Regions from separate parts of the Neptunomonas sp. XY-337 genome, predicted to be linked through region 2. Evidence: predicted binding sites of a transcription regulator. Region 2 holds the regulator's gene; each other region holds the start of a gene.
What was found. The regulator sigma-54, encoded in region 2, starts transcription at its own class of promoters, with help from an activator protein. The targets are predictions, from matches to a motif close to TGGCACNNNNNTTGCTNT.

Region 1 (3,268 bases), on a different contig from region 2:
GGGGTTACCCGGTTGCTTAGGCTTGTTCACGCAGCCAACCAGCACGGCCGCAAACACACAAAGAGCCAGTAAACGCTTCATCTCAACACCTCAGCTATTAAAGTTGTTGGGTCACAAACGACAGCATTTCGTCTGCGGTCGAGATCACTTTGGAGTTCATTTCATAGGCGCGCTGGGTAGTGATCATATTGACCAACTCCTCAACCGCATTGACGTTAGACGCCTCTAACATCCCCTGATTGGTAGTGCCGACACCTGCATCACCTGGGTTAGACAACTGAGGCGCACCACTGGCTACAGTTTCACTAAACAGGTTTTGACCCAGCGCCTGCAGACCCGCTGGATTAACGAAATCAGCCAACTGCAACTGGCCCAGCTGTACCGGGTTGGGATCGCCAGCCACGACCGCCGTCACTATGCCGTCAACCCCCACTGTAAAGGTTTGCACCTCGGCGGGTAAGACAATCGCAGGCTCCACCAAGTAACCCTCGCTGGTCACCAGCTCGTTATTCTGGTTGATCTGAAACTGACCGTTACGGGTGTAACCTAGATCACCGTTGGGTAGCGTAACTTGAAAGAAACCGCGGCCATTGATGGCGATATCAAACGGCTGCTCTGTGACTTCAATGTTTCCCTCTTGAAACATCTTCTGCGTGCCCACAACCCGCACACCTGTGCCCAATTGCAAACCAGATGGCAGTTGGGTTTCAGCCGCGCTCTCAGCGCCCGGCTGGCGCTGGATTTGATAGAGCAGATCTTCAAAAACCGCACGGTCTTTCTTGAAGCCCGTGGTGCTCGCATTAGCAAGGTTGTTGGAAATAACTTTAAGCGAGGTGTCTTGAGCAGATAGACCTGTTTTCGCAACAAAGAGTGCACCGTGCATCGTATTAATCTCCTGACACTTAGCTTAGCTGTAGAATTTTTGTAGCCGCTTCAGAATTCTCTTCAGCCGCTTTCATCATTTTCAAATTAACTTCAAATTGGCGCGACAAGCTGATCATGCTCGTCAGCTCATGGACTGCATTGACGTTACTACCTTCCAAAAAGCCAGATTTTAAGCGCTGGTTGAGATCCGGCCCTATCTCGGCGTTACCGTCGATATGCATAAGGCCATCGGTTCCTTTGAAGATACTCTGGTCGCCCAGATTGACTAGCTTGATCTGATCAACCACCGCAACCTCGGCGGCAGTTTCGCCCAGCGGTCGAATACTAATCCAACCATCCACGCCAATATCGATCTTCTCGGCAGGCGGAATAACAATAGGCGTGCCGCCGTTGCCCATGACCGGCAAACCGCTGCCAGTTATTAGCTGGTTAGCGGCATTGATCTGCAGTTCGCCTGAGCGCGTGTAGGCCTCGTTGCCGTCTGGGCCGATAACAGCAATCCAGCCATCTCCAAGGATAGCGATATCCAGATCACGGCCGGTTTCGATGAGCTGACCATCGCTAATATCTGTTGCTGGACGCTCACTCATGGCATAAACCCGGCTCGGCATCCCCTCGCCAAACACTTGCATAGCGCGGGCTTGGGACAAATCGTGCTTAAAGCCGGTGGTGTTGGCGTTGGCTAAGTTGTTGGCATGAGCCTGCTGTCCGCGCATATTTTCGCGCGCGCCGCTCATAGCAAGGTAAACAACTTTATCCATAGAAACTCTCTCTTCTTATTGCGCCGGTTTGGGCTACTTTAAGTAGAGACAAGCAATTGATATGCCAAAAAGAAAAGGGCTGCTGAAGCAGCCCTTAAAGAGAGGAAAAAACGTTTAGATCTGCAGAATCGACTGCGTTACGGTGTTCAACGTTTCCAGTGTCTTAGAGTTCGCCTGGAAGTTACGCTGCGCTTCGATCAGTTTTACCAGCTCCGCAGATAGATCCACGTTAGACTGCTCCAGCGATGCCGAACGTAACAATCCGTTCAAGCCAGCACCCGGAGGGTTAAGGATCGCAGACCCCGAATCCAATGTTGCCGTCCACTCAGTGTCACCACTGGGCTGTAAACCTGATTGGTTCTCGAAGGTAGCCACGGCCACAATACCGATATTGAGCTGCTCACCATTACTAAACGATGCAATCATCTCACCTGTGGAACCGAATGAAACACCAATTAGGTCGCCCTTAGCATAACCATCTTGATCCGATGCTTTGATAATCGACTCTGATGCAAACTGAGTTGAGCCGCCAATATTCAACGCAATATTGTTGTTTTTGTTGGCAGGGTCTGCGCCTTTAATAATGATCTCAGGTATCGTTGCTCCTGTACGGATCTCTTCACCGTTAATCTCGGTTAGCAAACCATTTTCAGGATTGAACTTAACCAGAATCGGACCCGGTTCTGTATCTGTACCCGTACCCGCATCATTCAACTTACCGATATCGAGTGCTTCCTCGCCATTGAGATAGGCATACATTAGATAAACGCCGTTGTAGGAATTGTCACCATCGATCTCGTAGTTGGCATCAACCTTACCCGTTGCCACCTCAGAGCCGATAAAGACTTGGTTAGCACTACCGATCAATGCGGCATCATCGATCACCTGGGCCGAACGCGCGCCAAGGTTGGCAGGGTTTACATCCGGTTTAAACTCAATACGTAACGAACCGTTCGCACCCTGATCAGGATCCCAGCTTACGGATAAGATATCCGGATTTGCCTCAAGGATATCGGACTCACGATCACGAATAGCCAAGGCAACCTGCTCGGATGTCATACCGTTGTCACCTGTTGAGATCGCGATCTCAACACCGGCTACTTCAAGGTCGAGCTGCTCATTGGCCGCAAATGTGCCCGTTTGGAACTCGAAGAAGTGTTTCTCATTGCTCGAAACAAAACCCGACGCATCGGTTGTGGTTGGCGTCAACGCGACACGGTCAGGCGCCGAGTTATCCGTCACAAGCAGATCGCCAAATTCGCGCGAGTCAGATAGCTTCAAAATACGTAATGTACCGTTACCCGCATCATCCACGCGATACTCAACAGATTTGATGCGTGGATCAGCTTCTTGAAGATCAGCGAGTGTTTGCCCACCCAGCTCAAACACTTTCAAGTCTTGGCCATTATCCACAGCTTTAGCCGTTGCCGTTTTCAGAACGAAGTCACCGTTTGCTGACTCATCATAAAGCGGCAAGAGCATCCCGTCTGTATCTGCAGCAGTACCGATGCCGGAGATATACACTCGATCACCCGGTGTCGTTTGGTAATTGCTGTACTCGTTCTCTGGGCGCTGCTCAGCAAAGTTGTACTTAATAGTGTGCTCATTACCGAGGCTGTCGA
Region 2 (3,268 bases):
GCGGCCACTGATGATTACCAGTTTCATGGTCTTTGCTCAATTAGTTGAAGGTGGACTCCAAAATCTGCATCAATTCCGAATCGCTTGCGGCGCTGCGCATTTTGTTACGATTATCCTCTTTGCTGAACGCTTCGGCGAGTGCGCCAAGGGTGGCAAGGTGCTGATCACACGCATCCTCGGGAACCAACAAAAAAAACATCAGGTCCACTGGGCGGTTGTCAATCGCATCAAAGTCCACCGGAGTTGCTAAGCGGACGAACACACCGACGGCTTCTTGCAGACCGGGGAAACGGCAGTGGGGTATCGCTACCCCATCGCCGATGCCGGTACTGCCTAACCTTTCCCTGTTAATTAATCCTGAAAATACTGCTTCTTCAGCTAGGTCGCTGTGCGATTGGGCGAGATGCTCGCTGATAATCTCAAGCGTCCTTTTTTTGCTGCCACCCTCTAAGTTGTTAAAGACTCGATCAGATGACAGCAGGGATAAAATTGACATGTTAGGCAGATCTATTCGTTATTTGTGACTTTTCATTTTTTCTTTGTGCTTAATGATTTGACGGTCAAGTTTGTCCGTTAAACCATCCAGCGCAGCATACATATCTTCGTGCTCATTCGCAGCAAAAATTTCACCGCCAGCAACGTGCATATTCGCTTCGGCCTTTTGGCTCTGCTTATCGACACTCAGGGTCACCTGTACGTTGGTGATGTTATCAAAATGGCGCTCCAATTTTTCAAACTTTGTATGAACATACTCAGACAGTGCTTCAGTAAGTTCTACGTGATGACCTGTAATGTTAATTTGCATAGCTATCTCCTTTACACAACAGCAGATGTGCTGTTAACAGAACTCATTAAACCAAACGCTTTCGCTCATTAGAAGGCGCGATTCCCATCGCTTCTCTATATTTTGCGATCGTTCGGCGCGCTACTTGAATACCTTCTTCATCCAGAAGTTTGGCAATCTTGTTGTCGCTTAGAGGTTTGGCTGGGTTTTCAGCTGCAATTAGCTTTTTGATGACAGCACGAATGGCTGTAGAGGAGGCTGCACCTCCGTCACTGGTATTCACGTGGCTTGAGAAGAAGTATTTCAACTCAAAAATGCCCCGTGGAGTATGCATATACTTTTGGGTTGTTACTCGGGAGATGGTTGACTCGTGCATCTCGACCGCTTCGGCAATATCGTGCAACACCATAGGCTTCATTGCCTCTTCGCCGTGCTCGAAAAAGTCCAGCTGCCGCTCAACAATCTGCTGCGAGACTTTTAGCATGGTTTCATTGCGGCTTTGCAGGCTTTTAATAAACCAACGTGCTTCCTGAAGATGATTCTTGAGATACGTGTTATCGGCGCTGCTATCGGCGCGCTTGATAAGGCTTGCGTACTCGGTGTTGATTTTCAGTGTCGGCGAGGCATCGTTATTGAGCCGTACCGTCCACTCACCTTTTACTTTTTCCACAAAGACGTCGGGTATCACGTATTCAGCGGCAGTATTGGAGATATAAGCCCCCGGCTGAGGGTTGAGTGACTGAATAAGCGTGACTACGGCTTGTAATTGTGGCTCTTTCAAGCGCAAACGACGCATTAACTGGCGATAATCATGCGTCCCCAGTAGGTGTATATACTGGCGGCATAGCGTTAGTGCTTGAGCCAAAAGAGGCGGCTTTTCTGGTAATTGCTCCAATTGAATGGCAAGGCACTCGCCCAAATCCCTTGCTGCAACACCGGGAGGATCAAACTGTTGAATGCGTTTGAGTACTGCCTCAACTTCATCGAGTTCACTTTCCGCAAATTGCTCGGGTTGCGCTTTTTGTAGATGCTCTAAAATATCTTCGGTGGAGACGCGCAGATAACCAGCGCTATCGATACCATCAATGATGACTTCGGCAATCGCGACATCCGTTTGGCTCATTGGTGTCAGGTTGAGTTGCCATTCCAAATGATCTTGTAACGTCTCTTCGGAGGTGTCGTTAGACTCCATGAAATCATCGTCACGACTAGCCGCGCTGCTGGAACCGCTGCTTATTTGATAAGTGTCGTCCCACGATGAATCGGTGGCCAGCTCCTCAGGAATATCGTTGCTCCACTCCTCCTCAAAGGCAGGTTCAGCGTCTTCACTCTTGGCGCTAGCTTCTGCTGTTGCTTGAGTGGTCGCATCTTCACTGGGGGTGGTGAGCTCTTTAGATTCTGTTTCTGCCGCTGAGGCGTCGCTTTCTTCGCCTGTTTCTAGCATCGGATTACTCTCCAATGCTTCTTGGATTTCGTGCTGTAGGTCCAGGGTTGATAGTTGTAGCAGTTTGATCGCTTGCTGCAACTGGGGGGTCATCGTGAGATGTTGCCCCATTTTAAGCTGTAAAGATTGCTTCATAATTTTGTAGAACTACTCCGAAACAGCAAGATCGTCACTTAGAGTCTAAAGGTATCCCCAAGGTAAGCAGCTTTTACCTGTTCGTTGGCGAGAATGTCTTGCGGTGAACCGTGAGCAAGAATCACTCCTTCACTAACAATATAGGCCTTTTCGCAGATATCCAATGTTTCTCGTACATTGTGATCGGTAATGAGTACGCCGATGCCTCTGGATTGCAGGTGTTTAATTGTCTGCTTGATATCGTTCACAGAGATAGGGTCGACGCCAGCGAAGGGCTCGTCTAGCAATATAAAACTTGGCTCTGAGGCGAGCGCTCTGGCTATTTCGACACGTCGACGTTCGCCACCAGATAGTGCCATCCCTAGGCTATCGCGCAGATGACTTATATGGAACTCTTCTAAAAGGCTCTCGAGCTTTTCACGCCGTTGCGCAGCTGACAGTTCAGGACGCATCTCGAGAATGCCCATCAGGTTGTCGTGAACGCTAAGCTTGCGAAATATTGACGCTTCTTGAGGGAGGTAACCGACACCGCGACGTGCGCGCTCGTGCATGGGCATCGCTGTGACATCGTCGTTATCGATACGAATAGCGCCGTTATCGGCACCAATTAAGCCCACGATCATGTAAAAACAGGTGGTTTTACCAGCCCCGTTGGGGCCCAGTAAGCCCACGATTTCGCCGCTTGCTACGTTGAGTGATACATCGATAACGACACGGCGCTTTTTATATGATTTGGCAAGATGCAGCGCTTCGAGTTGTTTAGTCATCCGCTACTGCTTTCCTTTGGGCTGAATCACCATCTGAACCTTACCGCTGCCGCCATAGGCGTTTACGACAGCTTTATCCATCTGATACACAATCCGCTCGCCGGTGAAGTTGTCACGTGCTTGTTCCACGCGTGCTTG
Region 3 (3,268 bases), on a different contig from region 2:
GTGTACTCGAGAGCCAAGGCTTTGGCCTGTGTTTCTCGACGGACGAGCAAACAGAAGGGATGCAGGCGTTCTTAGAAAAACGCCCCGCTAAGTTTAACTAACGGCCCTCTGTATTTGGTTAACGCCTCCTTCGGGAGGCGTTTTTTATGGCGGATTCGCATGGTATTGCTGGCTTATAAAAGATGTCAGAACGGGTTAACATACGGCTTTTATTGAAAGCAGGATTGAGTAATGGGCCGAGCCTATCAAAACCGTAAAGAGTCGATGGCGAAAACCTCCGATGCAAATGCCAAGCTCTACAGTAAATACAGCCGAGAGATCTATGTTGTTGCTAAGTCAGGTGGTGTCGAGCCTGACGGAAACCTAGCACTACGTGGCTTGATTGAACGTGCGAAAAAAGATCAGGTGCCGGGACACGTGATCGACAAAGCACTGGATAAAGCCAAAGGTGGTTCTGGTGAGGATTTTTCCACCGCGCGTTATGAAGGTATTGGCCCTGGTGGCTGCATGGTGATTGTGGAGTGCCTAACTGACAATCCAAACCGTACCTTTGGTGATGTACGCAACTGCTTTACCAAGAGTAAATCAAAGCTGGGTACGCCAGGTTGTGCGGCACATATGTTTGATCACTGCGCTATCTTTGCGTTCGCGGGTGATGATGAAGAAGCGGTACTCGATGCGCTGATGATGGCAGATGTTGATGTGACGGACATCGAATGTGAAGAGGGTAAAGTTACTGTTTTCGCACCGCACACTGAATATGCCAATGCAAAACGTGCGCTGATGGACGCATTTGGAGAGATCGACTTTGATGTTGATGAAATCCAATTCCTGCCGCAGACCACTTCGCCGCTAGCTGAGGACGATCGTCCGATGTTCGATAAGCTGATGGAGATGCTTAACTTCCTAGATGACGTGCAAAACGTTTATCACAACGCGGAAGCTTAATGCGACGAGCAGCACTACCCAAGCCTTGGCGGTAGTGCTGTTAAATCACGAAATACAGATTAACACTGGCCAACATAGCAAAAACTCAAGCTCTAGACTCGTAACAGCGCTGTGGAGCTTTGCAGGCCCGCTAGTAGTTCAAGAACCACCGACTCCCCCCGCCTGTGTCATGCCTATCGGCTTGTTTAAAGGGTGTTAGGCCTGCTGCCGTCATGAGCATATCAACGGTTGCCGTACACCTCGCGTGCTCCTCTAAAGATCGAACGATTCCCCTCTCTTCTGTAAAAAATCGCCAACCATAGTTTTGATAAGCGCTGGGTCTGATGACATCACATTTGGTGAAGCGAAGAGCCTGCGATGAGCCATATCAGCGCCCGAATTTTTGCTGCAAAAGTGTGCGCAAAAAGTGTGCATTTCTGAAAACTGTGCACCACGAGCACTCTTTAGGCGCGATATACGTGCTGGGTTTTCATGTTGTAGAGCACCTTATAATTTTCCTATCTATTTAATAAATATGGTTTTTTCTTAGTTGGCACGAAGATCGCTAAATACCTGTTGACGATTGATGGTGCATTTGCGGATGCAGATGCCACAAAACATAGCGGGAGAACACCCATGAAGCTGATTTCGGCCATTATCAAACCGTTCAAACTGGATGACGTACGTGAAGCACTTTCAGAGATCGGTGTACAAGGTATCACCGTCACCGAAGTGAAAGGCTTTGGTAGACAAAAAGGACATACAGAACTCTACCGCGGTGCGGAATATGTGGTGGATTTCTTACCGAAAGTTCGCGTAGACGTCGCTGTGGATGATGCTATTGCAGAGCAGGTTGTGGACGCGGTGCAAAGCGTCGCCCAAACCGGAAAGATTGGCGACGGTAAAATTTTCGTGATGCCAATTGAGCAAGCAATCCGCATTCGTACCGGTGAATCCGGCAACGACGCACTCTAAGCCCCGACTAACAAACTCTCGATAGAGGACTTAGCAATGGAAGAGTTACTCAAGACAACTGCCGGCGATCTGACACAGCTCAAGTACGCCGTAGATACGTTCTATTTTCTAATGTGTGGTGCGCTCGTCATGTGGATGGCAGCAGGCTTTGCAATGCTCGAAGCCGGTTTAGTACGCGCTAAGAACACCACCGAAATTTTGACCAAAAACATCGCACTGTATGCCATCGCTTGTACCATGTACCTGCTGTGCGGTTACTTTATTATGTACAGCTCGGATGCGGGCGGCGTGATGCCAAACTTTGGCGCATTGATCGGCGATGAAAACGCTGTTGATGCTGTGCTGGCTGGTGGCGATGATGCGCCTTACTACTCAGCGCGTTCCGATTTCTTCTTCCAGGTTGTATTCGTAGCAACAGCCATGTCAATTGTATCGGGTGCTGTAGCTGAACGTATGAAACTCTGGGCTTTCCTAACCTTTGCTGTTGTGATGACGGGCTTCATCTATCCGGTATCTGGCTACTGGACATGGGGCGGCGGCTTCTTGAGCGAAGCGGGCTTCTCTGATTTCGCAGGCTCAGGCATCGTACACATGGCAGGCGCGGCTGCAGCTCTCGCGGGTGTGTTAGTACTGGGTGCACGTAAAGGCAAGTATGGTAAAGATGGTTCGATCAACGCGATCCCTGGCGCTAACCTACCGTTAGCCACACTGGGTACATTTATCCTGTGGATGGGCTGGTTTGGTTTCAACGGTGGTTCGGAGCTGAAGCTATCCGATGTGGGTGAAGCAAATGCTGTTGCACAGGTCTTTGTTAATACCAATGCGGCTGCGGCAGGTGGTGTGATTGCCGCGCTCATTACGGCACGACTACTTTTCAAGAAAGCCGACCTTACCATGGCTCTGAACGGCGCGTTGGCAGGTTTAGTGGCGATCACAGCGGATCCTCTTTCACCAACAGCCTTGGCTTCTACGCTCGTCGGTGCTGTGGGCGGTACGCTGGTTGTCTTCGCAATCATTTCGCTCGATAAACTGCGCATCGATGATCCTGTAGGTGCGATCTCAGTGCACGGTGTTGTGGGTATCTGGGGTTTGTTAGCGGTGCCTTTGGCGAATACAGACGCTACCTTCGGGGCTCAGCTGCTTGGTATCGTCTCAATCTTTGGCTGGGTATTCTGTGCCAGCATGGTGGTGTGGGTGATCCTCAAAGCGGTGATGGGTATCCGTATCAGCGAAGAGGAAGAGTACGAAGGTGCTGACCTTGCCGAGTGTGGTATGGAAGCTTACCCAGAGTTCAAGGTAGGTAACTAAGCTCAGATAGCGCGACACTGCAAATAAAAATAAGAAATAACAATAACAACGTTGTTGG

Region 1: flgF (flagellar basal-body rod protein FlgF) is a predicted target of sigma-54. The motif match lies at 1,696-1,713, and genes of this name have one in related genera.
Region 3: E4L36_RS11240 (P-II family nitrogen regulator) is a predicted target of sigma-54. The motif match lies at 1,479-1,496, and genes of this name have one in related genera.

What each region holds. Positions count from the first base shown of each region.
Region 1 is NZ_SPLL01000003.1:327,089-330,356, forward strand. Features, by position in the region: gene flgH (flagellar basal body L-ring protein FlgH) at 1-81, opposite strand, end outside; gene flgG (flagellar basal-body rod protein FlgG) at 98-883, opposite strand; gene flgF (flagellar basal-body rod protein FlgF) at 903-1,646, opposite strand; gene E4L36_RS08660 (flagellar hook-basal body complex protein) at 1,761-3,268, opposite strand, start outside.
Region 2 is NZ_SPLL01000002.1:175,341-178,608, forward strand. Features, by position in the region: gene rapZ (RNase adapter RapZ) at 1-27, opposite strand, end outside; gene ptsN (PTS IIA-like nitrogen regulatory protein PtsN) at 41-496, opposite strand; gene hpf (ribosome hibernation promoting factor) at 515-805, opposite strand; gene E4L36_RS04450 (RNA polymerase factor sigma-54) at 852-2,363, opposite strand; gene lptB (LPS export ABC transporter ATP-binding protein) at 2,402-3,130, opposite strand; gene lptA (lipopolysaccharide transport periplasmic protein LptA) at 3,134-3,268, opposite strand, start outside.
Region 3 is NZ_SPLL01000004.1:261,120-264,387, reverse strand. Features, by position in the region: gene E4L36_RS11250 (enoyl-CoA hydratase-related protein) at 1-101, shown strand, start outside; gene E4L36_RS11245 (YebC/PmpR family DNA-binding transcriptional regulator) at 232-948, shown strand; gene E4L36_RS11240 (P-II family nitrogen regulator) at 1,564-1,902, shown strand; gene E4L36_RS11235 (ammonium transporter) at 1,939-3,210, shown strand.